Regions from separate parts of the Nonomuraea marmarensis genome, predicted to be linked through region 1. Evidence: riboswitches for the same ligand, from Rfam matches in the RefSeq annotation. Region 1 holds a riboswitch; each other region holds the start of a gene.

The links. Region 1 has a riboswitch for thiamine pyrophosphate ahead of thiC (phosphomethylpyrimidine synthase ThiC). Riboswitches for the same ligand answer to the same signal wherever they lie in the genome.
Region 2: another riboswitch for thiamine pyrophosphate. It lies ahead of ACFLIM_RS01230 (FAD-dependent oxidoreductase); the one in region 1 lies ahead of thiC (phosphomethylpyrimidine synthase ThiC).
Region 3: another riboswitch for thiamine pyrophosphate. It lies ahead of tenA (thiaminase II); the one in region 1 lies ahead of thiC (phosphomethylpyrimidine synthase ThiC).

Annotation. Positions count from the first base shown of each region.
Region 1 is NZ_JBICRM010000003.1:116,275-123,923, forward strand. It holds gene ACFLIM_RS05945 (MFS transporter) at 1-731, shown strand, start outside; gene ACFLIM_RS05950 (AIM24 family protein) at 798-1,463, shown strand; gene ACFLIM_RS05955 (YbaK/prolyl-tRNA synthetase associated domain-containing protein) at 1,565-2,059, shown strand; gene ACFLIM_RS05960 (cellulose binding domain-containing protein) at 2,056-3,087, opposite strand; gene ACFLIM_RS05965 (universal stress protein) at 3,228-4,076, opposite strand; gene ACFLIM_RS05970 (hypothetical protein) at 4,089-4,436, opposite strand; gene ACFLIM_RS05975 (hypothetical protein) at 4,550-4,711, opposite strand; TPP riboswitch at 4,763-4,875, shown strand; gene thiC (phosphomethylpyrimidine synthase ThiC) at 4,868-6,472, shown strand; gene ACFLIM_RS05985 (RidA family protein) at 6,481-6,891, shown strand; gene ACFLIM_RS05990 (SCO6745 family protein) at 6,888-7,649, opposite strand, start outside.
Region 2 is NZ_JBICRM010000001.1:236,641-244,289, reverse strand. It holds gene metF (methylenetetrahydrofolate reductase [NAD(P)H]) at 1-687, opposite strand, end outside; gene ACFLIM_RS01250 (polyprenyl synthetase family protein) at 846-1,913, shown strand; gene thiE (thiamine phosphate synthase) at 2,163-2,801, opposite strand; gene ACFLIM_RS01240 (Rv2175c family DNA-binding protein) at 2,779-3,153, opposite strand; gene ACFLIM_RS01235 (NAD(P)/FAD-dependent oxidoreductase) at 3,184-4,353, opposite strand; TPP riboswitch at 4,406-4,522, shown strand; gene ACFLIM_RS01230 (FAD-dependent oxidoreductase) at 4,491-5,756, shown strand; gene thiS (sulfur carrier protein ThiS) at 5,753-5,953, shown strand; gene ACFLIM_RS01220 (thiazole synthase) at 5,946-6,701, shown strand; gene pknB (Stk1 family PASTA domain-containing Ser/Thr kinase) at 6,903-7,649, shown strand, end outside.
Region 3 is NZ_JBICRM010000002.1:443,001-450,649, reverse strand. It holds gene ACFLIM_RS05100 (NmrA family NAD(P)-binding protein) at 1-781, opposite strand, end outside; gene ACFLIM_RS05095 (GNAT family N-acetyltransferase) at 962-1,498, shown strand; gene ACFLIM_RS05090 (hypothetical protein) at 1,508-2,053, opposite strand; gene ACFLIM_RS05085 (hypothetical protein) at 2,050-2,382, opposite strand; gene ACFLIM_RS05080 (EamA family transporter) at 2,563-3,471, opposite strand; gene ACFLIM_RS05075 (MarR family winged helix-turn-helix transcriptional regulator) at 3,513-4,028, shown strand; TPP riboswitch at 4,054-4,149, shown strand; gene tenA (thiaminase II) at 4,141-4,869, shown strand; gene ACFLIM_RS05065 (tyrosine-protein phosphatase) at 5,147-5,875, shown strand; gene ACFLIM_RS05060 (hypothetical protein) at 6,138-6,578, shown strand; gene ppdK (pyruvate, phosphate dikinase) at 6,619-7,649, opposite strand, start outside.

The DNA of each region.
Region 1 (7,649 bases):
GTTACGAACCGCGCCGTGTCGACCCGCTGCTGGAGCTGCGCCTGTTTCGCAGTGTGCCGTTCAGCGCGGCCATCCTGATGGCGCTCTGGGCCTTGTGCGGGTTCGGCGCGTTCCTGTTCGTGACCACCCAGTACCTGCAGGACATGCGCGGCATGTCGGCGCTGACGGCCGGGCTGTGCCTGCTCCCGGTCGGGGTGCTGGTCGTGGTGCTCTCCCCGTTCACCGGCCGGATGGTCGGCGCGCGGGGTCCTCGACTGCCGCTGGTGGTCTCCGGGGCCGCACTGGCACTGGGCGGCGGCGCGTCGATCTGGCTCGGACCGGCCACCCCGCTGCCGGCCGTGCTCGCGATCTATCTGCTGTTCGGCATCTTCCTGGGCACCGTCAACCCGCCGATCACCAACACGGCGGTCTCCGGAATGCCCCGCTCGATGGCCGGAGTGGCCACCTCGTTGGCCTCCGCCGGCCGGCAGACCGGCACCACCCTGGGCGTCGCGATCTCCGGAACGATCGTGGGATCGGCCGTGGCCCGCGGCGGAACGGCGTTCACCAGCGCGGAGCACGGCGTGTGGTGGCTGGTGCTCGGGCTCGGCGTCGGCATCCTGGTCCTGGGGCTGCTCAGCACCGGGCGCTGGGCCTTGGACACCGCCGCGCGGGCGAAGGCGCTGTTCGAAGGGGTGGACCGGGGCGCGTCCACCCCGGGAGTTAGCCGCGACGTTCAGGGGGTCCGTTGAAGAGGTGCGTGCGCGGGCGTGGTTCTCCGTACGCTGGCGGCATCACCTCCTTCGAAAGGTTGAAACGTGCGTAGTTCGATCTTCGGCAACCTCGACGCCCAGCAGCTGCCCGCCGGCTTCGCTCTGGAGAACGGCAAGATGCTCCGAGTGCAGTTACCTCACGAGGTGCTGGCCAAGCAGGGCTCGATGGTCGCCTTCCAAGGACAGATGGACTTCGACTACGAGGGCTCTGGAGGCATCGGGAAGCTGTTCAAGAAGGCTGTGACGGGCGAGGGCGCGTCGCTCATGCGGGTACGCGGTGAGGGGTTGCTCTACCTCGCCGACAACGCCGACGACATCCATCTGTTCTTCCTGGAGAACGAGGGGCTCACCGTCAACGGGCGTAATCTGCTGGCCTTTCAGCCGCAGCTCACCTGGGATATCCAGCGGGTTCAGGGGGCCGGGGTCGCGGCCGGTGGGCTGTTCAACACCACCGTCACCGGGACCGGGTGGGTGGCGGTGACCACGCATGGTACGCCGGTGCTGCTCGACGCCGCCCGCATGCCGACGTACGCCGACGGGCAGTCCGCTGTTTGCTGGAGTACCGCGCTGCAGGTGGGGGTCAATCGGACGATGAAGGTGGGGGCGTTGATCGGGCGGGGGAGTGGGGAGGCCATGCAGTTGGCGTTCAGGGGGCAGGGGTTTGTCCTGGTGCAGGCCAGTGAAGGTGCTCCCGTGGTATCCGCCTCCTGAGCACCGCCACTGGGTTCTCATCCGTGGCAAGAGGATCAAGCAATGGGTGTTCTACCAGCGTGACGAGGACCGGATCGCCGAGGCGAAGGAGTTGTTGAGCGGTGACTGGTGAGCCGAACGGCGCCTACGAGCGCCTGATCGCCGACATGGACGCCGCCGGAGCGCGTTACCGGCTGATCGATCACGCGCCGGAGGGGCGTACCGAACTGGTCAGCGTCCTGCGTGGGCACGACGTCGCGCAGGCGGCCAAGTGCCTGATCGTGATGGTCAAGATCGGCAAGAAGCGGACCCGCCACGTGCTGGCCGTCGTGCCCGGTGACGCGCGGCTCGACCTGCAGGCGGTCAAGGCGCTGCTGGACGGCACGTACGTGGCCTTCGCCGGCAAGGAGAAGGCCGAGGAGCTGGCCGGGAGCGTGAGCGGGACCGTGTTGCCGTTCAGTTACGACCCCCGGCTCGAACTGGTCGCCGATCCGTCGCTGCTGGACCAGCCCGAGCTGTATTTCAACGCCGCCAGGCTCGACCGGTCCGTCGCGCTGGCCACCGACGACTATGTGCGGCTGGCCGGGCCCCGGCTGGCATCCATTACGAGCCCCTAGGAGCATGTGGGGGTGGGGGCGGTGTTCGTGCCGTTCCACGAGGCCAGGAAGCCGAACGTGGCCGAGGCTCCGGGCGCCAGCGCGCCGTTCCAGCTCACGTTGCGTACGGTCACCGCGGAGCCGCTGGCGCTCAGCGTGCCGTTCCAGAGCTGGCTGATCTGCTGGCCGTTGGCGAACGTCCACCGCACCGTCCACGCGCTCATCGCGCCGGCGCCGGTGTTCTTGACGGTGACCTCGCCCTGGAAGCCGCCCTGCCATTGACCTGCGTTCTTGAAGGTCGCCGTACACCCCCCAGGCGAAGGAGTGATGGTGGGCGTGGAGGTGGGCATGCCGGAGAGGGCGTTCACCAGCGCCGGGTACCACTTGTCGGACATCTTCTGGTCGCCGGTGGCGTTCGGGTGCACCCCGTCATAGGTGTCCGTACTTGTGCTGAACCCCGTCCACTGGTCCACCACCGTGATCGGCGACTGCTGGGTGGAGGTGGCGGCGGCCCAGGCGGGGATGGCGTTGTTGAAGTTCACGGCGCGCTGGGCGCAGTCGGGGCAGGCGGACGGGTTCATCGGGATGATCTTGGCGACGAGGATCTTCATGGCGGGGTTGCTGGCCCGCATCTGGTTCACCAGCGTGGTGAACGCGCTCAGGATCGTGGCCGGTGCGATGTTGCTCCACACGTCGTTCGTACCGAAGTGCATCATGACGATGTCGGGTCTGGTCGCGGCGAGCCAGCCGGGCAGCTGGTTCTGGTTGGCCACGTTGGAGGCCAGGAAGCCCCCGTGGCCCTCGTTGTCGCCGTCGTGCGCGACCCCGCAACCCTGCGGCGGGAGCGTGCCGACGAAGTCGATGTTGGTGTAGCCGGTGCTCTGGAGTCTGTTCCAGAGCAGGGCCCGCCAGCAGCCAGGGGATCCGGTGATCGAGTCGCCCAAGGGCATGATCCTGGTGGCGGCGGCGCTGGCCTGCGTGGTCGTCGCGAACATCACCGCCGCGGTCAGTGCCAGCATCGCCGCCAGCAGGGCGCTGATCCTGCGCATCGTCTGCTCTCCCGTCGTAGTCTGCGCAGATCGTAGGAGCGCCCGACCGTCGCGGGAAGGCAGGCCGTAACGCCCGGATCGGCGACCTGCGCGGATGCCGGGATCGGCATGTAACTTTCAGGAGAGCGGAGACGCCGCGCTCAGGTCGCCTGGGAGTGCCCGCGGATCACCGCGAGCGGGCAGGGCGCGTGGTGGAGCATGGCCTGGCTGATCGAGCCCATGAGCATCCCGGCCAGCTGGCCGTGCCCGCGCGAGCCCACGACCAGCAGATCCGCCCCCGCCGCCGCCTCCCTCAGCACCTCGACGGGATGTCCGTGGACGATCTCCGCCACCACGTCCACCCCGGGATGCCGCTCCCGGTGCCCGGCCAGCAGCTCCTTCAACACCCGCAACGCGTCCCGCTCGCCGTTGCCGTCGGCCGGCTCGAAGCCGCTCGGTTGCGGCCAGGCCCACGCCTGTACGGCACGCAACTTCGTACCTCGTGACTCCGCCTCGTCGAAGGCGAAGTCGAGCGCCCGCATGGACCCCGGCGAGCCGTCGACCCCGACCACCACCTCCCCGCGCGGCGACGAGGGCCGCTCGTGGATCAGAACGACGTTCGTACGGGCGTGCGCGGCGACCCCGTAGGCGACGGACCCGACCAGCAGCCCGCGTACACCGCCGATCCCGCGACTGCCGACGACCAGCAGCTCAGCCCCCTCGGAGGCCTTGACCAGGGCCGAACGGGGGTCGCCAGGGAGCAGGACGGTCTCCACGATGATTCCGGGCCGCTCGCGCAGCGCCCGGTCCCTGGCCGAGACGAGCACCGTGTTGGCGCTCTCGCGCAGCCACCGGCCCACCTCGGCGTAGCGGCCGCCGGACTCCTCGCACACCCATTTGGGTACGGCGTGCGCCACGGTCAGCGGCGCCTTGCGCAGCGCTGCCTCCGTGGCGGCCCAGCCGACGGCTTCCAGGCCGGTACGCGAGCCGTCCGCCCCAGCGATGATCAAGATCTCAGCTCCTCAGGCGTACACGTAGCACTCCACCTCGGCGCGGCGGAACGAGATTCCCTGCTCTACGGACGTCTGCTTGCACTGGCGTTCGGACCTGCTCAACTTGAGCGGGCCGCACACGGTGACACCCGTGTATGTCCGGCAGTCGAGCGTGTGGCTGGGTTTACCGATGTAGTACAGCTCCTTGACCGCCGCGCGGCATCGCGACTTCCCCGTGTCGGAGTAGCGACACTGGGCGATCAGGGTGTCGTACTGCTCCTGGCTCACTTCGTGCTGCTCGATACCGTCTCCTGAGGCGGCGGGCGTACCGAACGCGGCCACCACCACGAGTCCTGCGACAGCGGCGATCTTTTTCATGTTTCCCCTGATGGGAGAGTACCGCTCAGGGCGATCGTCAAACCTCGCGCCGCGCCGCCAGCACGCCTCCCGGCTGCAGGGCCGCGCGCCAGGCGCGTAGCGTCGGCTCGGTCTCAGCGCCGCCCCAGGTCGGCTACCCGCCCTCCGGTGGGCAGCGCGGTGGCGAAGCGTTGGCGGAAGGCCAGGAAAGCGGCGTCGGGGGTTTCCGAGCGGGTGGCGAAGACGGGGGCGATGCGGTCGTAGCCGGCGGTGGTCCGAGCCGTGGGATCGTCCATTTTGGGAATAATGCCATGTTTCGGGCGGGGTTCGGGGTGGGTACGATCACCGCCGACCAACGCGGGAGCCCGGTGCGGACCGGGCTGAGAGGACGGCTGACAGCCGCCGACCGCCAGAACCTGCTCCGGGTAATGCCGGCGAAGGGAGTTTGCGCGATGAACAGCGCGCGTTTTTCCAAGATTTACACCGGTGACCTGCGCGTGCCGATGCGTCAGGTGCGGCTCTCCGACGGCTCGGCGGTGACGCTGTACGACACCTCGGGCCCGTATACCGACCCCTCTGTCGAGACGGACGTCAGGCGGGGGCTGCCGCGCCTGCGCGAGCGGTGGGCCGGCGAGCGCCGGGCGGCGGGGGAGCCGGTGACGCAGGTCGCCTGCGCGAGGAAAGGGCTGGTCACCAAGGAGATGGAGTTCGTGGCGGTGCGCGAGGGCGTCACCCCCGAGTTCGTCCGGCAGGAGGTCGCGGCCGGCCGGGCCATCATCCCCGCGAACGTCAACCACCCCGAGTCCGAACCCATGATCATCGGCCGGAACTTCCTCGTGAAGATCAACGCCAACATCGGCAACTCCGCCGTGACGTCCTCCATCGAGGAGGAGGTCGAGAAGATGGCCTGGGCCACCAGGTGGGGCGCCGACACGATCATGGACCTGTCCACGGGCCAGGACATCCACGAGACCCGCGAGTGGATCATCCGCAACTCGCCGGTGCCGGTCGGGACCGTACCCATCTACCAGGCGCTGGAGAAGGTGAAGGGGCGCCCCGAGGCCCTGTCGTGGGAGGTCTACCGCGACACCCTGGTCGAGCAGTGCGAGCAGGGCGTCGACTACGTGACCGTGCACGCGGGGGTGCGGCTGGCGTACGTGCCGCTGACGGCCCGCCGCAAGACCGGGATCGTCTCGCGCGGCGGCTCGATCATGGCCGCGTGGTGCCTGGCGCACCACCGCGAGAGCTTCCTGTACGAGCACTTCGACGAGATGTGCGAGCTCCTGGCCCGTTACGACGTGTCGTTCTCGCTCGGCGACGGGCTGCGTCCCGGGTCGATCGCGGACGCCAACGACGAGGCGCAGTTCGCCGAGCTGCGCACGCTCGGGGAGCTCACCCGGATCGCCCGCCATCATGATGTCCAGGTGATGATCGAAGGGCCGGGCCACGTGCCCATGCACAAGATCAAGGAGAACGTCGACCTGCAGCGCGAGCTCTGCGACGACGCGCCGTTCTACACGCTCGGCCCGCTCGTGACGGACGTCGCGCCCGGGTACGACCACATCACCTCGGGCATCGGGGCCGCCATGATCGGCTGGTACGGCACGGCCATGCTCTGCTACGTCACCCCCAAGGAGCACCTCGGCCTGCCGGACAAGGACGACGTCAAGACGGGCGTGATCACGTACAAGATCGCGGCGCACGCGGCGGACCTCGCCAAGGGGCACCCGGGGGCGCAGGCGTGGGACGACGCGCTGTCGAACGCGCGGTTCGAGTTCCGCTGGGAGGACCAGTTCGACCTGGCGCTCGACCCCGACACGGCCCGCGCCTTCCACGACGAGACCATGCCCGCCGCGCCCGCCAAGACGGCGCACTTCTGCTCGATGTGCGGGCCCAAGTTCTGCTCGATGCGGATCAGCCACGACGTGCGCCGGTACGCTGCCGAGCACGGGCTGGCCGAGGAGGAGGCGCTGGAGGCGGGCCTGGCGGAGAAGGCCGAGGAGTTCACCAGGCGGGGCGCCTCGATCTACCTGCCCGATCCCGACGCCGTGAACTAGGAAATAATGTGGCTGGTGTGCGATTGATCCGTAGTCCCGAGCTGGCGCAGACGGTCGAGTACGCGTACGCGGCCGTCGCCGACGTGCCGGTGCGCGCCATCTGGGCCGCGGGTGCCTGTCCACTCGACGCCGGCGGCAAGACCGTCGCGGTGGGCGACATCGCCGGTCAGACCCACCAGGTGATGCGCAACCTGGTCACGGCGCTGGAGAGCGCCGGCGCCACGCTGACCGACGTGGCCAAGACCACCGTGTACGTCGCCTCGTCCCGCCAGGCCGACCTGGTCGCGGCCTGGCGGGTCTATCGCGAGTACATGGGTGACCATGACGTGCCCAGCACGCTGCTCGGGGTCGCCGTGCTCGGCTATCCCGACCAGCTCGTGGAGGTCGAGGCGGTCGCCCTGATCACCGGGCAGGTTTAGCTGATATTGAGCAGGCCCGCGTCGACGACACGGCGGCCGAAGGGACGGGCCAGCTCGGCCAGGCGCTCGCAGCCCTCCTCGCCCAGCGCCTCGTACGCCGGCATGGCCAGAATGTCCGTGCGGTCCTCGATGTGCTGGCGGAGGGCCTTGCCTTCCGTGGTGAGGGTGTCGCCGGCCACGAGGTCGCGGTCGCGTAGGCCGTCTTCCGCGGCCACCCACTCCTCCTCCGGCCAGGCGCGGCTGATTTTGAGGAAGGGGGTGGGTACCGTGCCGGTGGCGGCGTGCAGGATCAGGGCTTCGAGGCCGGTCACGCCCTCCGCGAGGAGCGTGGCGACGTGGCCGTCGCCGCGGAATTCGCGGAGGAGGGTTTGGGCGTGCCAGAGCTGCAGGAGCGGGTCATCCGGCCAGGGGAGGGTGGCGTGGGCGGCGAAGAGGGGGCGGCCCTGGGGGTGTTCGCAGGCGGACTCGGCGGCGCGGCGAGCCAGGGTCAGGGTCTGGTTCAGCTCGGGGAGCTCGTGGATGGCCGCTCTGTTCAGGGCTTCCGCGGCGGCTTGGTAGCGGGCATCGAGGATCTGTTCCGGGGTGACGGCGGCCCAGGCATCCCGGAGCGACCGGCGTACGAGAGCCGGGCAGAAGTTGTAGAACGTGGCGATGACCAGGTCGGCGGAGGCACGGCCGAAGGGGGCGCTGCGTGAGGTGAAATATCCGGACATGCCGGTTAGGCCCAGCTCGGTGTAGCGCCGGGAGGCTTCGGGGAC
Region 2 (7,649 bases), on a different contig from region 1:
GATCGTGCTCATCTGGGTGACCGGCATGATGCACGGGATGATCGGCGTCTCGCACCCCTCGGCCGCCACCCGATCCCGCAGCCGCAGATAGTCGTCGGCCTGGAAGAACATCTGCGTGATCGCGTAGTCGGCCCCCGCGCGGCACTTGCGCACGAAGTATTCGGTGTCGGACTCGATGGACGGCGAGCGCGGATGCTTGTAGGGGAACGCGGCCACGCCGACGCAGAAGTCGCCCGCCTGCCTGATCAGCCGCACCAGTTCCTCGGCGTAGAGCACGCCCTCGGGGTGCCGCACCCACTCGGCCGCCGGGTCACCAGGGGGGTCGCCGCGGACGGCCAGGATGTTGCGCACCCCGGCGTCGGCGAAGCGCCCCACCAGGTGGCGCAGCTCGCGTACTGAGTGGTTGACCGCGGTGAAGTGCGCCACGGGGGTGAGCGTGGTGGCGTGGGCGATCCGCTCGACGATGTCGACCGTGCGATCGCGCGTGGTGCCCCCGGCGCCGTAGGTCACCGACACGAACGTCGGCCGCAGCGACTCCAGCTCCCTGATCGCCCGCCAGAGCTGCCGCTCGCCCTCGTCGGTCTTCGGGGGGAAGAACTCGAAGGAGAACGTACGGCCACCGGCGGCGAGCATGTCGCGGACGGTGGGAACACGATCGGGCCGGATGGAGGGTCGACCAAGCGCCATGGCCCCAAGGCTACAGGTACCCGCCCGAGGCGGGACTACAGCGCTGGTCGAGCCTCGGGCTCCGGCAGCGGACCGGGCAAGGGTCACATCGGCGGGACCGGCGGCTACAGAGGCACCTGGAGATCGAAGCTCATCCACCCGGCCACTACCCTCAAGGCATGACCACTGACGCCGCCGGCATGGACGCCCTGCGCACGCGGGTCGAGCACGCCCTCGGAGAGTTCGTCGAACGGCGGTTGCCCGCCACCGGCGACACCGAGTTCGCGCCGCTGCGCACGTTCGCCGCCGAGTTGCTGTCCGGCGGCAAGCGGCTGCGTCCGGCGTTCTGTTACTGGGGCTGGCGCGGCGCGGGCGGCACGGACGTGCCGGAGATCTTCACCGCGGCGGCCTCGCTGGAGCTGCTGCAGGCCAGCGCGCTGGTGCACGACGACGTGATGGACAAGAGCGACCTGCGCCGGGGCATGCCGTCGGCGCACCGCCGCTTCCAGGCGATGCACGAGAAGTCCGGCTGGTACGGCTCCGCCCCCCAGTTCGGCGAGGGCGCGGCGATCCTGCTGGGCAACCTGCTGCTGATCTGGTCGGGCGAGATGTGGCGCACCAGCGGCCTGCCGCGCGAGTCGCTGGAGGCGGCCCAGCCCGTGCACGACCACATGCGCACCGAGTTGATGTGCGGGCAATACCTCGACCTGCTGGAACAGGCGCACGGGGAGAACACGTTCGACTCGGCGCTGCGGGTGGCGCTGTACAAGAGCGGCAAATACTCGGTGGAGCAGCCGCTCAGGCTCGGGCTGGTGCTCGCGGGAGCGGAGCTCGCGCCGTGGATGGACGAGCTGTGCACCGGGTACGGCACGCGGGTCGGGATCGCGTTCCAGCTTCGCGACGACATCCTGGGGGTGTTCGGCGACCCTGCGCAGACGGGCAAACCCGCCGGGGACGATCTGCGTGAGGGCAAGCGGACGATGCTCGTGGCCCGTACTCTCGTGGCCGCCTCCCCTGACGACGCGGCGACCGTGCGGCGGTTGCTCGGGGATCCTGGGCTGGACGAGAGCGGGGTGGAGACGCTGCGGCGGATCATCGACGACACGGGCGCGCTCCAGGAGTGTGAGGACTTGATCGGCGACTACCTGGGCGATGCGCTGGCCGCCCTCGACGAGGCGCCTGTCACGCCGGAGGCCCGCGCCGCCCTGACCGAACTGGCCATCGCCGCCACCTCCCGCAAAACCTGACCGGCCCGGACCCACGACACCCCGCTGCGTCCCGCCCGCCCCGGACGCACGCCGCTGCGGGCAGTTGCAGGGGCCGACCGGGCGTCGCGCACCGCGTCCGAGGCCGGCCGGGCGGTCGCGCGTCGTGTGCAGGCCCACCGGCCGACGCGTGTGCCGGGCAGCGCTGATCGGCTTTGCGGGCATGCTCGACTCACATTTCGGCGGACCGCCGTGGAGGCACCCACGTGTGTGGGCGGGTGCCTCCGTGTGTCAGTGCGGTGACAGGCGCTTGGCGAACTCCGCCGCGGCCGCCCCCGGGTCGTCCGCGTCGGTGATCGCGCGTACCACCACCACCCGGCTCACCCCGTACGACATGACCTCGTCGAGGTTGTCGAGGGAGATGCCGCCGATCCCGAACCACGGCCGCGCGACGCCCAGCGACGCCGCGTGCCTGAGCAGCGGCGGGCCGGGAGCGGGGCGGCCGGGCTTGGTGGGCGTGGGCCAGATGGGGCCGCAGCAGAAGTAGTCGACGCCCTCCTCCACGGCCGCGGCGGAAGCCTCGGCGGCGGAGTGGGTGGACCGTCCGATGACGATGTCGTCGCCGAGTATCTCTCGCGCGACCGTCACAGGAAGGTCGTCCTGCCCCAGGTGGAGCACGTCGGGCCGGGCGGCGTAGGCGAGATCCGCCCGGTCGTTGACGGCCAGCAGCTTGCCGTGCCGGTCGCAGGCGTCGCGGAAGACCTCGAGGAGCGCGAGCTCTTCGCGCGCCTCCAGGCCCTTCTCGCGCAGCTGGACGATGTCCACGCCGGCGGCCAGCACCGAATCGAGGAACTCTGCCAGGTCGCCGCGGTCGCGGCGGCCGCCGGTGCAGAGATAGAGGCGGGCCTCAGAAAGCGAGGGCTTGGGCACGCCGCTTGACCTCGGTATGACGGCCGGCCTTGATCGCCTGGATGGGCGACCCCGGCAGGGACTCGTCGGGGGTGAAGAGCCAGCGCAGCGACTCGACATCGTCGTAGCCGGCATCCAGCAACACGGTCAGCGTGCCGGGCAGGCCCTTCATCACGTCCTTTCCATCCAGGAACACCGCGGGCACCTGAGGCCCGCCGCTCCCCCGGCGCACGCCGAGGAGCTTGTGATCCTTGAGGAGTTGCTTGGCCCGCCCTATTGAAAGGTCCAGGCGCGAGGCCACTTCGGGGAGAGTGAGCCACTCGTCTACGAGCTGGTCGGTCTCCCGGTCGATCTGTGCAACAGAAAGCGTCACGAAACCACAACTACCACATGCCGTCCTTGCTCAAACAACACAATCCCGTAGGGAGACTTCTGGATCTACCAGGCGTTCCGCGTCGAGACGATGGCCTGCGTCGATGATCCTACGCCCCTGTACGAGGTCGCGCGGCCGGTCCACGGCGAGCACCGCGGCGAGGGCGTCGTCGGCCGTGAGCCAGACGGCCGACCACTTGCCCTCGGGATCGCCGCGGTGGATGAGGCGCTCGCCCGCCGGATGGTGACCGGCGTATTGCACCATGTGCCCGAACTGCTCCGACCAGAAGTACGGAACGGGATCGTACGCGACGTCCTCCCCCAGCAGGCTGGCGGCGGCGACCTCGGGGGCGTTGAGTGCGGTGTCCCAGTGTTCGACCCTGAGCCTGGTCTGCCAGCGGCGCGACCACCAGGCGGCGCAGTCTCCGACGGCGACCGTGTTCGGCAGCGAGGCGCGCAGGTGCTCGTCGGTGACAACGCCGTTGTGGAGGTCGATGTCGGCGCCGGTGAGCCATTCGACGGCCGGGCGCACGCCGATGCCGGTGACCACCACGTGCGCCTCGACGAACTCACCCCCCACCAGCCGCACGCCGCCCTCGTCCACGGAGTCGACCATGGTGTCGAGCCGCAGGTCGATGCCGTCGTACCAGCGCTGGGTTTGGGCGCCGAGCTCGGTGCCGAGCGCGGTGGCGAGCGGCGTGGGACCCGCCTCGATCACCGTCACCACGCACCCGGCGCGGCGGGCGGCGGTGGCCACCTCCGCCCCGATCCATCCGGCGCCGATGATCGCGACGCGGACGCCCGGGACCAGCATGGCTCTGAGCTCGTGGGCGTCGTCGATGGTCCGCAGCACGTGCTGGGGGCCGTCGCCGGGCAGTGTGATCGGCTCGGCTCCGGTGGCGATGACCAGGCCGTCGTAGCCGAGCTCGCCCTCGGTCGTCTCCACGACGCCGCGGCGCAGGGCCTTGGCGCTGACGCCGGGCCAGAAGTCGACCTCGAGCGCGTCCAGGTCGGTGTCGATGTAGCTGGTGTCGGCGTCGCCGAGCAGCACGGCCTTGGACAGGGGCGGGCGATCGTAGGGGTGGTGGCGCTCCTGGCCCATCAGCGTGATCCTGCCGCTGAATCCTCGTCCGCGCAGCGCCTCCACCGTGCGCAGTCCGGCCAGTCCCGCTCCTACCACCACGACATGGTTCACGTTCATGACCATAACGGGGGCGGTGTCTGGATGTGGCACCGAGGCCGTAGGCTGGGGTCGTAAGACGCGCGGGAGTCCGGCCGTTACCGGGCTGAGAGGAAGGCTTCACCGGGCCTTCGACCGCAAGACACCTGATCCGGATCATGCCGGCGAAGGGAGCGCATGTGGACGTGATCGTGGGTGGCGGGGTCGTCGGGCTGTCGATCGCCTGGCGGCTGGCTCGCGACGGGCGGCCGGTCACTCTGGTGGACCCGGCCCCGGCCTCGGGGGCCTCGCACGCGGCCGCGGGAATGCTGGCTCCGGTCAGCGAGGTCACCTATACGGAGGCGCCGCTGCTGCGGCTGGGGGTGGCCTCGTTGCGCCGCTGGCCCTCCTTCGCCGCCGAGCTGGCGGCCGACGCCGGGTTCGGGGCCGACGACGTTCTCGGTGAAGGGTTCGGCATCGGCGAAGCGGCCCGGGCGGGGCTGGATCTGCGGGCGGAGGGGACGCTCGACGTGGCGTTCGGGGCCGACGATCTCGCGGCGCTGGACGAGCTGGCGGCGTTCATGGACAAGCTGGCGCTGCCGGTCGAACGGCTGACCGGGCGCGAATGCCGCCGCCTGGAGCCCATGCTGGCCCCCTCCGTGCGCGGTGGGCTGCTGGCGCCCGGCGACGCCTGGGTGGACCCGCGCCGCGTGACGGCCGCGCTGCTCGCGGCCCTGGACCGGCTGGGCGTGCCGCTGGTGCGGGCGCGCGCGACCGAGCTCCTGCGCGACGGCGGCCGGGTCGTCGGGGTACGCCTGGCGCCATCCGGAGACCGCGACGCCCGGGCCGCCGGTGACGTGCCGTCGGAGATGCGAGCCGATCAGGTGATCCTGGCGGCCGGGGTCTGGAGTGCCGAGCTGGCCGACGTGCCCGTCCGGCCGGTGAAGGGGCAGATCATGCGGTTGCGTTCCGCGCGGCCGCTGCTCACCCGGTGTGTGCGGGGCACCGTGCACGGCGCGTCCGTCTACCTCGTGCCCCGGGGCGACGGCGAGCTGGTGGTCGGGGCCACTCAGGAGGAGATGGGGTTCGACACCAGGGTGACGGCGGGCGGGCTCTACGAGCTGCTGCGCGACGCCAGGGAGCTGGTGCCGGGGGTGACCGAGCTGGAGGTCGCCGACGTGGTGGCGGGGCTGCGGCCTGGGACGCCGGACAACCTGCCGCTCATCGGCCCCAGCGGGACGCCGGGGCTCACACTGGCCACCGGGCATTACCGGGGCGGCGTGCTGCTGGCTCCGCTCACGGCGGCCCTCGTGGCAAGCGCAGTGGCAGGCATTCCGGCGGGCGTGCCGGGCGGAGCAGGCGGGCTGGTGGGAGATGGCGTGCTGGGCGAAGAGGGTGAGCTGGCGGCGTTGTGCTCGCCGGGGAGATTTCGGGAAACTTCATGATTGTGATGATCAACGGGGCCGCGCACGAGGTGGCCGACGGGCTTACCGTGGCGCAGGCCGTACGGACTTTGACCTCGGCCACCACCGGAGTGGCCGTGGCCGTGAACGACGAGGTGGTCGCGCGGAGCTCGTGGGAGACGACGGTGCTCGGCGACAGCGACCGCGTGGAGGTTCTGACGGCGGTGCAAGGTGGATGATCTGATCATCGCCGGGGAGAAGTTCTCCTCCCGGCTCATCATGGGGACCGGTGGCGCGCCCTCGCTGGAGGTGCTCGACCAGGCGCTGGCCGCGTCCGGGACCGAGTTGACCACGGTGGCCATGCGGCGGCTCGACCCCGGCTCGCGCGGCTCCGTACTGGACGTGCTGCGCGAGCGGGACATCAAGGTGCTCCCGAACACGGCGGGCTGCTTCACCGCGGGCGAGGCCGTGCTGACGGCGCGGCTGGCCAGGGAGGCGCTGGGCACCGGCTGGGTCAAGCTGGAGGTCATCGCCGACGAGCGCACGCTGCTGCCGGACCCGATCGAGACGTTTGACGCGGCCGAGCGGCTGGTGGCGGACGGGTTCGTGGTGCTGCCGTACATCGGCGACGATCCGGCGCTGGCGCGGCGGCTGGAGCAGGCGGGCTGCGCGGCCGTGATGCCTCTGGGCGCGCCGATCGGCTCCGGGCTGGGCATCCGCAACCCGCACAACATCGAGCTGATCGTGGAGGCAGCCTCGGTGCCGGTGATCCTCGACGCGGGCATCGGCACCGCCAGCGACGCCGCGCTGGCGATGGAGCTGGGCTGCGACGCCGTACTGCTGGCCACGGCGGTCACCAGGGCGCAACGGCCCGATCTCATGGCGGCGGCCATGAAGGCGGCCGTGGCGGCGGGACGGCTGGCGCGCCAGGCGGGCCGCATCCCACGCAGGCGCTACGCCGAAGCATCCTCACCGATGACCCCCTGACAACCCATCCGACCATGGCGCAGCACCCCGGCCGCGGCGCTGCCGGCGGGCTCGTGGCGCCGCGCCGGAGCGTGTTCGACGTGACGCAGGCAGGGCTATGTCCGCTTCGGCGGGGGTCGTAACGTTCCAACGGGAACGTCTCCGCATCGGTTTCGGGCGGTCAGGCCCTGCCAGTGGCAAAACGCCCGTAAACTCTGCGGGGTGGATACGACGACTGCGGACCCCCTGGTCGGGCGGCTCCTCGATGGGCGCTACCGCATCGAGAGCCGGATCGCCCGGGGCGGTATGGCGACCGTCTACCTGGCGCTGGACATCCGGCTCGACCGGACGGTGGCGCTGAAGGTCATGCACCGTTCGCTCGCCGAGGATCCGGCCTTCGTCAGGAGGTTCATCGGCGAGGCCAAGTCGGTTGCCAGCCTCTCTCACCCCAACGTCGTGCACGTCTTCGACCAGGGCACCGACAACGACATCGTCTACCTGTCGATGGAATACGTGCCGGGCAAGACGCTGCGCGACATCCTGCGCGACCGCGGCAGGCTGCCTGCCCGCGAGGCGCTCGAGATCATGATCCCGGTGCTCGCCGCCCTCGGCGCGGCCCACCAGGCCGGGATGGTCCACCGCGACGTGAAGCCGGAAAACGTCCTGATGACCGACGACGGCCGGGTCAAGGTGGTCGACTTCGGGCTGGCCAGGGCCATCGAGGCGACCAACCAGACCCGTACGGGCGTGATGATCGGCACGATCGGCTACATGTCGCCCGAGCAGGTCACCACGGGCGGCGCCGATGTGCGCAGCGACGTCTACGCCGCGGGCATCATGCTGTTCGAGCTGGTCACCGGGCAGCAGCCGTATGACGGCGAGACCCCGATGTCGGTGGCCTACCGGCACGTGCACGACACGGTGCCGCGGCCGTCGTCCGTGGTTCCCGAGGTGCCGCCGCTGATCGAC
Region 3 (7,649 bases), on a different contig from region 1:
CACCCGCGATGGCGTTGGAGAACAGCGAGATCGTGTGGGTGATCTGATACGGCTCAAGGCCGCTTCCCGCCAGCGCCGCACGCGTGTCGAAGAGGGGGATGGCCCGGTATTCGACCGTACGGCCGAGCGCCCCGGTCAGGACCTCGGCGATGTCCTGGCCGCCGAGCGCGGTGACGCCTTCGAGTTCGTACGTCCTGCCCGCGTGGCGGCCGCGGCCCGTGCCCGCGAGGTCGTGCTGGGTCTCGGCGGCGACGCGTACGGCCACGTCCGCGAGGTCCTGCTTGGCCACGACCGATACCCGGCCGGTCCCGAGTGCCGCCGCGAAGAAACCGGTCGCGGCGGCCGACTCGGCGCCCGCGGCCGCGAGGCCGACGGGCACCTCGGCGTACAGCCCGTTGCGCAGCACGGTGACCTCGAACGGGGCGGCGGCCAGGCGGGCCTCGGTCCAGCGGTGCGGGAGCGCGATGGTCATCAGGTCACCCGAGCCTGCCAGGCTGGTGTAGATCACATGCCGTACGCCCGCGGCGGCGGCCGCGTCCACCACCGCCCCATGACGGGCGAACACCACGTCGTCCTCGGCGTACCCGGCCGAGACGAACACCAGCACGTCCACTCCCTTGAAACCCTCCGACAGGCTCGCCGGATCGTCGAAGTCGATCCGGCGCGCGGTCGGGCCGTCGCCCGACCGGGTGCCCGCCACGACGTCCAGCCCACCGACCGCGGCCAGACCGTCCAGGATCAGGCCGCCGAGCGCTCCGGAAACACCGGTAACGAGAATCATCGAGACACTCCTCACATTGATCTGCTGGGAACCACGTCCCAGCATCGGCCCGGAGCCGGCGGTGTCGTAAGAAGGCATCTTCATGTCAGTCACGAACACGGCGATAACCCTCCAGGCCGGCCGCGTTGGGGGGCGGAAACTCGTTTGACCACGCGGACCGCCGATGACGACGATCAGGTGGTGCGCATCGATGTCTCGAGATTCTCGCCCGGCGACATACAGCTACTGGTCGATTTCCTGACCGAAGAGGAATGGCCCTTCCACGCGGGCACCCAGGACCGGGAGACGGTCCGGCGCAGGGCCGTGGAAGGGCTTTATGACAACGAGGAGACGCGTACGTTCTGGGTGCTCGCCGACGGACAGCACGCGGGGCTGGTCAGGTTGCAGGACCTCCCCGACGACACCCCCATGTTCGACCTGCGGATCCGGCAGTCATGGCGGGGACGGGGCCTCGGCACGGCGGCGGTCGCCTGGCTGACCGGCTACCTCTTCACCGAGTTCCCGCAGATCACGCGGATCGAAGGCACGACGCGCCAGGACAACCACGCGATGAGAGCGGTCTTCCGGAAGAGCGGATACGCGAAAGAGGCGCATTACCGGGAAGCGTGGCCAGGCCAGGACGGGATCCGCTATGACTCGATCGGCTATGCGATCCTTCGCCGTGACTGGCTTTCCGGGACGGTCACACTCCCGGACTGGGACGACGAATCCCAGTGAATCTCTTGTTCAGCTGTTCTTGATCATTCTCTCGCCCCCCAGAGCGAGAAGAAGGAACATATCGAACTGGTGCAGGTTGGCCTTGTCCATGCGTCTGATCGCTTCGATGCCTGTTTTGGCGGTCCAGACATGGATCAACGCTTCCTCGCGGGTGACCTGGAACGCGGGATCGTAGTCGGCGCGATGCCGCAGCACTTGAAGTTCGCTGAAGGTCTTGGCCAGTTCCTCGAGGTCCGCCGGGACCGTTCCCGTGGTGGAGTCCACGAACAGCAGGCTGACCGGGCCAGGAAGAGTGCGCCGAGCGACGAGGTCATCGACCCATCTGGCCGCTTTCCGGAAATTGCCGTGGGCGTACCAGCGGCCGATGACCTGCTGATGTTCGAGCGGCCCCGTTCGGGCCGCTCGACGTGCGCCATGCTGAACCAGCTCATAAAAGAGCGCGTAGTATGCGGTCGAGATCGCGCGGCGCAGAAAAACGGTGCGGCGGCCCCATGCTTCGCCCGTCAGAGCGCTGGCGAGATGGAGGTAGTCGTCGGCATTGAAGTCTCGTCTCACGGCCTCTCCTGCTGATCGGAGTCCATCGACTCATTGCCGGCGCTCGTGTCTTCGGGCCGGTCGCGAGAGGCCCAGTAGCTTGCGGTGAACAGCCTCACATGCACGTAGTCATCGAGGCCTTGTTCGACCGCGAGCCGATTCGCCCCCGTGTGGAGTCCGTGAAAGTACGCGACAGACCAGGTTTCGCCTTCCGGCGAGTCCGTGACGACCAGCGCCCTGAGGATGTCTTCTCCCGCCGAATCCTCGTACGGCTCGACGACTACCTGGCGAACCGCGGGACCGTCGGGGAGGTTCAACTCCTTGATCGCGGCGGCCAGGTTGTTCATCATTTCGGTTCGCCTGTGGGCTCTCATAAGAACCATCTTGACCCTTTCGGACATTAGTAGACGGCCACGTCAGCGGGCCATTCGCATCTTGTCAGAAGTCTCCATCACAGGCCTCGAATTTATGAAAGATCAGGCTCGCGACTACGTCAAATGCGGTCGCAATCCAGGGCAACACCGTCTTTGTTAGGCGGCGCCTTTCCGTTCGAGGAGGCGGTCGGCTCGGGTGCGGGCGGTCGTGGCGAGGCGGGTGGCGGCGGGCTGGCCGAGGAAGATGCCGAGCAGGGCCAGCGCGATCCCGCCGAGTTGCTGCGCGGTGAGCGCTTCCGCCGCGATCGTCGTCCCGAGCAGGACCCCGGTCACCGGGTTGAGCAGTCCGAGCAGGCCCACCGTGCCGGCCGGCAGGTGCCGCAGCCCCGCGAACCAAGAGGCGAAGGCGATGGCCGTGGCGACGACGGTGACGTAGGTGAAACCCGCGATCGCGGGGGTCGTCAGGGTCGGTGGCGGGCCTTCCAGAGCGATGGCGAACGGCATCAGGACGAGGCCGCCGGCGATGAGCTGCCACGACGTCGATGACAGTACGTCGACCTCGTGGCTCCACCTTTTGGCCAGCACGTACCCGAGTGACGACATCAGCATGGCCGCGACGGAGGCGAGCACGCCGCGGCCGTCGACGGCGGTCGTGCCGGTGAGGAGCATCAGGCACACGCCCGCGATGCCGACGGCGGCTCCGGCCAGGTACGTGACCCGCGGCCGCTCGGCGAGTAACGACCAGGCCAGCAGCATCATCACGACGGGCGAGGTCGCCATGATCGTCGAGGCGACGGTCGTCGGGAGCAGTTGCGCGGCCAGGTAGACGAGCGCGAAGAAGGCGCTCATGTTGAGGATCCCGAGGACGAGAGACTTCCACCACCACGTGCCATGGGGGCGCTTCCTGCTGAGGAGGAGCAGCAGCAGCCCGGCGGGCAGCGCCCTGATGGCGGCCCCGTACAGGGGGTAGCCGGAGGGGAGGAACTGGTGGGTGACGTAGTAGTTCGTCCCCCAGGCCACGGGCGCGATCGCAGTGACCAAGGCCCAACCCGCAGTAGCTTTCATGGAAGCTATAATATCTTCCTTGGAAGCTATATTGGAGAGTCATGAGCGAACCCCTGGATCACATCGCCCGCATCCAGCGGCAATGGGCTCGCGAGCGCCCGGACGTGGACGTCACCCCGCAGGGGGTGATCGGGCGGCTGCACCGCCTCGCCGGGCATCTCACCGAGCAGTTGTGCGTCGTCTACCGGCGGTACGGGCTCAAGGAGGGCGAGTTCGACGTCCTGGCCGCTCTGCGGCGGGCCGGGGAGCCGTACGAGCACGCGCCCGGGGAGCTCGCCGCGTTCACCATGGTCACCACGGGCGCGATGACCAAGCGCATCGACCGGCTCGAACGCGACGGGCTGGTCACCCGCCGGGTGAGCGAGCGTGACGGGCGCGGCCGGGTGGTGGCGCTCACCGACGCGGGCAAGGACCTGATCGACCGGGCGTTCACCGAGCACATGCGCAACGAACGCCGCCTCGTCGACGAGCTGGACCCGGAGCAGGCCGCCCAACTCGAATCACTGCTGGCGGCCTGGCTGGCCCACTTCGAGGCGCCCCTCCAGCCGGACGGCTGAGCACGCGCGGTGTTCTGTTATGTTGGGCGGCGACGCGGGGTGCCCGGAGATCCGGGCTGAGATCAAACCCGTCGAACCTGATCTAGTTCGGACTAGCGAAGGGACGTCAACGTTGACCTCGTCCATAGCGGCAATCGCCCCGAACGGCGACGCGGGCGCGCAAGGTACGTTCTGCGACGACATGTGGCAGCGCACCGCCGATCTGATGGGCGCGATCCACGACCACCCGTTCAACACCGCCCTCGGCGACGGCACCCTCGAACGCGACCGGTTCGCCTTCTACATCGTCCAGGACGGCCGCTACCTGGAGGCGTTCTCCAAGGCCCTGGCCACCGCGTCGACCCGCGCGGCCGACCCCGCGGACGCGGCCTTCTACGCCCAGAGCGCCCACACCGCCCTGGCCGCGGAACGCATGCTGCACGCGGGATACATCGAGGAGTTCGGCCTCGGCGCCGAGGACGCGGCGGGCATCGCGACCTCGCCGACGTGCCTGGCGTACGCGTCGTTCCTGCAGGCCACGGCACTCACCGCGCCCTATCCGGTGCTCGCCGCAGCGGTGCTGCCGTGCTTCTGGATCTACCAGGACGTCGGTACGGCCCTGCTTCAGAAGGCCGGCCCCGAGCACCCGTACCAGAAGTGGATCTCCACCTACTCCGACCCCGCCTTCGCGGCCTCGGTCGAACAGGCCAAGTCCATCACGGACCGGCTCGCCACGACCACCGACCCGGCGACTCGGGAGGCCATGGGGGAGGCGTACTGCCGGGCGGCCGCGTACGAGTGGATGTTCTGGGACAGCGCCTGGCACCGCGAGTCCTGGCCGACCGCCCGCTGGCTTTCCTGACGGCGATGGTCGTCCGGTGCGTACGCGCAGGCCGCCCGATAGGCTGCCGGGCCACCAGCGTGTCGCCGATCCGGCACATGACGTTGTCCCACCCGTTCGTCCCACCCGTTCGCCATCGCTTCGACCGGCAAGTGCGCGAGGTCAGGGTGCTGGGCGGCCAAGGAGCCGCCGTACGAGATCCGGGGAGACGTCCACTTCGGCGGCCGGCATGCGGTGCGGACCCACCCGGCGAGCCTGACTCGTTCCATTGGCGGCGGAGGGCCGTAGGGTGATCGCCGTGGAGAGACATATCGCGTTCGAGCGGCTGTACAACTTCCGCGATCTCGGCGGCTACCAGGCCGCGGACGGCCGTGAGGTGCGGTGGGGGCGGCTGTTCCGCTCGGACTCGCTGGCCAGGCTCGAAGGTCTGGACTGGGCCCGGTTCCAGGAGCTGGGGATCCGCACTGTGATCGACCTTCGCTACCCCTGGGAGATCGAGGCCCAGGGCCGCGTGCCCGCACAGCGGGGATTGGCCTACTTCAACTTCAGCATCGAGCACCGGCCGTACGACCAGGCGGAGATCGACCCGGACGTGGACCCGTGGCGCTACCTGGCCGACCGGTATGCCGAGGTGGCCTTGGACGGCGTGAACGAGCTCCGTCAGGCGCTCGAGGTCATCGCCGCGGGCACCGGGCCTCTGGTGTTCCACTGCAAGTCCGGCAAGGATCGGACCGGTCTGGTGGCCGCCCTCGTACTGTCCCTGCTGGGTGTGGCCGAAGACGACATCGTCGAGGACTTCGCGCTCACCGAACTGGCCACCGACCGCCTGCTCGCCGACTGGCGAGCCGCCAATCCCGGCCGCGAACTGCGCTGGCCCGCCTACGGACGAGCCCCGGCGGACATCATGCGCCTGTCCCTTGCCGACATGACCGCGACCTACGGCTCCATCCACGCCTACGCCACCGAGCGACTCGGTATCGACAAGGAACTGATCAGCCGGCTTCGAGGCAACCTGCTCAGGCCGTGAACGACGCAGACCCCAACGACCCGCCCCGGTCGCGTTGTTCCTCGGAGGCCAGAGCAGGCCTGCCGGAGGCGGCGGACCTGTTGGCGCACTCCCGCGTGGCAGGTGTCTGCGTGCATGGATAACTGCGGTGCGCGCAGCGCCAATGCCAAGCGCGAGGGTGCTCTTCCATGATGGAGGCCAATGCACGCAACGCCCACTTACGGGGGAACGGGCTCAGGGCTACGCGATACCGACGAACAGGGCCCGCCTCATTATCATGATCATGTCACACATCACCACCACCGCAGCGGGACTGGCCGCAGTCGTGGCCGCCGGCCTGATCGGCGCTCCGGCCTCTGCCGCCTCCGGCGCGATCGGAGGGAGCTCGACAGCATTAGCGACGCAGGCAGGCGGCTGCAAGAGCATCTCAGGTAGCCCGAAGGGCGCTCCCAGGGCGGACATCGCGGTCTACTACTGCTGGCAGGGCAGCGGCAAAGCCAAGCGGGTCTTCTGGACGACCCACTACTACCCCAGGGGCACGCGCATCGGACTCGAGGTGACCGGCGTACGCAAGGGGGCGATCTACACCGTGAAGTCGAAACGCCCCAAGGTGTCCTACAGCGTGACACGCGGCAGGTTCAACAGGACGGTCGACCACGTCTGGTTCAAGGCGTGCAAGGTGCGGGGTACCAAGGTGTACTACGCCTGCACCGTGCTTCGCTGAGCACCTTTCCGGGGTCGAAGGGGCGGAACCCCGGAATGATCTAGCGGGTGTCGGAGTCCGTTTCTGCCAAGGCTGCTCGGCCTGCCTCCAAGCGGGCCACCGGGATGCGGAACGGGGAGCAGGAGACGTAGTCCAGGCCCACGTCGTGGCAGAAGTGGATCGAGTCCGGGTCTCCGCCGTGTTCGCCGCAGATGCCCAGGTGCAGGTCTGGTCTGGCCGATCTGCCTTCCGCCACCGCTATTTCGACGAGGCGGCCGACTCCCTCTCGGTCCAGGGTCTCGAACGGGGAGACGCCGAAGATGCCCAGGTCCAGGTACTTCGGGAAGAAGGCCGATTCCACGTCGTCCCTCGAGAAGCCCCACGCCATCTGGGTCAGGTCGTTGGTGCCGAACGAGAAGAACTCCGCCGCCTCCGCTATCTGGGCCGCCGTGAGGGCTGCCCTGGGGACCTCGATCATGGTGCCTATCAGGGCCTCCACGCCGACCTCCGCGAGGATGCCGCGCGCCTCCTCTCGTACCGACTCCAGCTCCTGTACGGCCGCCACCAGCGGGATCATGATCTCCGGCTTTGCCCCAGGGACTTCCTTGGCCGCCTGGGCTATCGCCCTCACCTGCATCGCGAACAGGCCCGGAATGACCAGGCCCAGGCGTACGCCGCGCAACCCCAGCATCGGGTTCTGCTCGTGCAGGCGTTTTACCGCTGCCAGGAGCTGGTGGTCCTTCTCCGTGGCCTCGTCCGTGGCCGCTTTGACCGACAGGTCCACGATGTCAGGGAGGAACTCGTGGAGAGGTGGGTCGATTAGGCGGATTGTCACGGGGTCGCCGCCCATAGCTTGAAAAATCCCGAGGAAGTCGGTCTTTTGTAGCGGCTCCAGCGCGTCCAGCGCCGCCTGGCGGTCCTCGTCCGTCGATGCCAGCACCAGATCTTCCACCAGTTGCCGGCGTTCGCCCAGGAACATGTGCTCCGTCCGGCACAGGCCGATGCCCTCCCCGCCGAAGCGACGGGCCCGAGCCGCGTCCTCCGGGGTGTCCGCGTTCGCCCGCACGCCCAGCCTGCGGGCCGCGTCCGCGC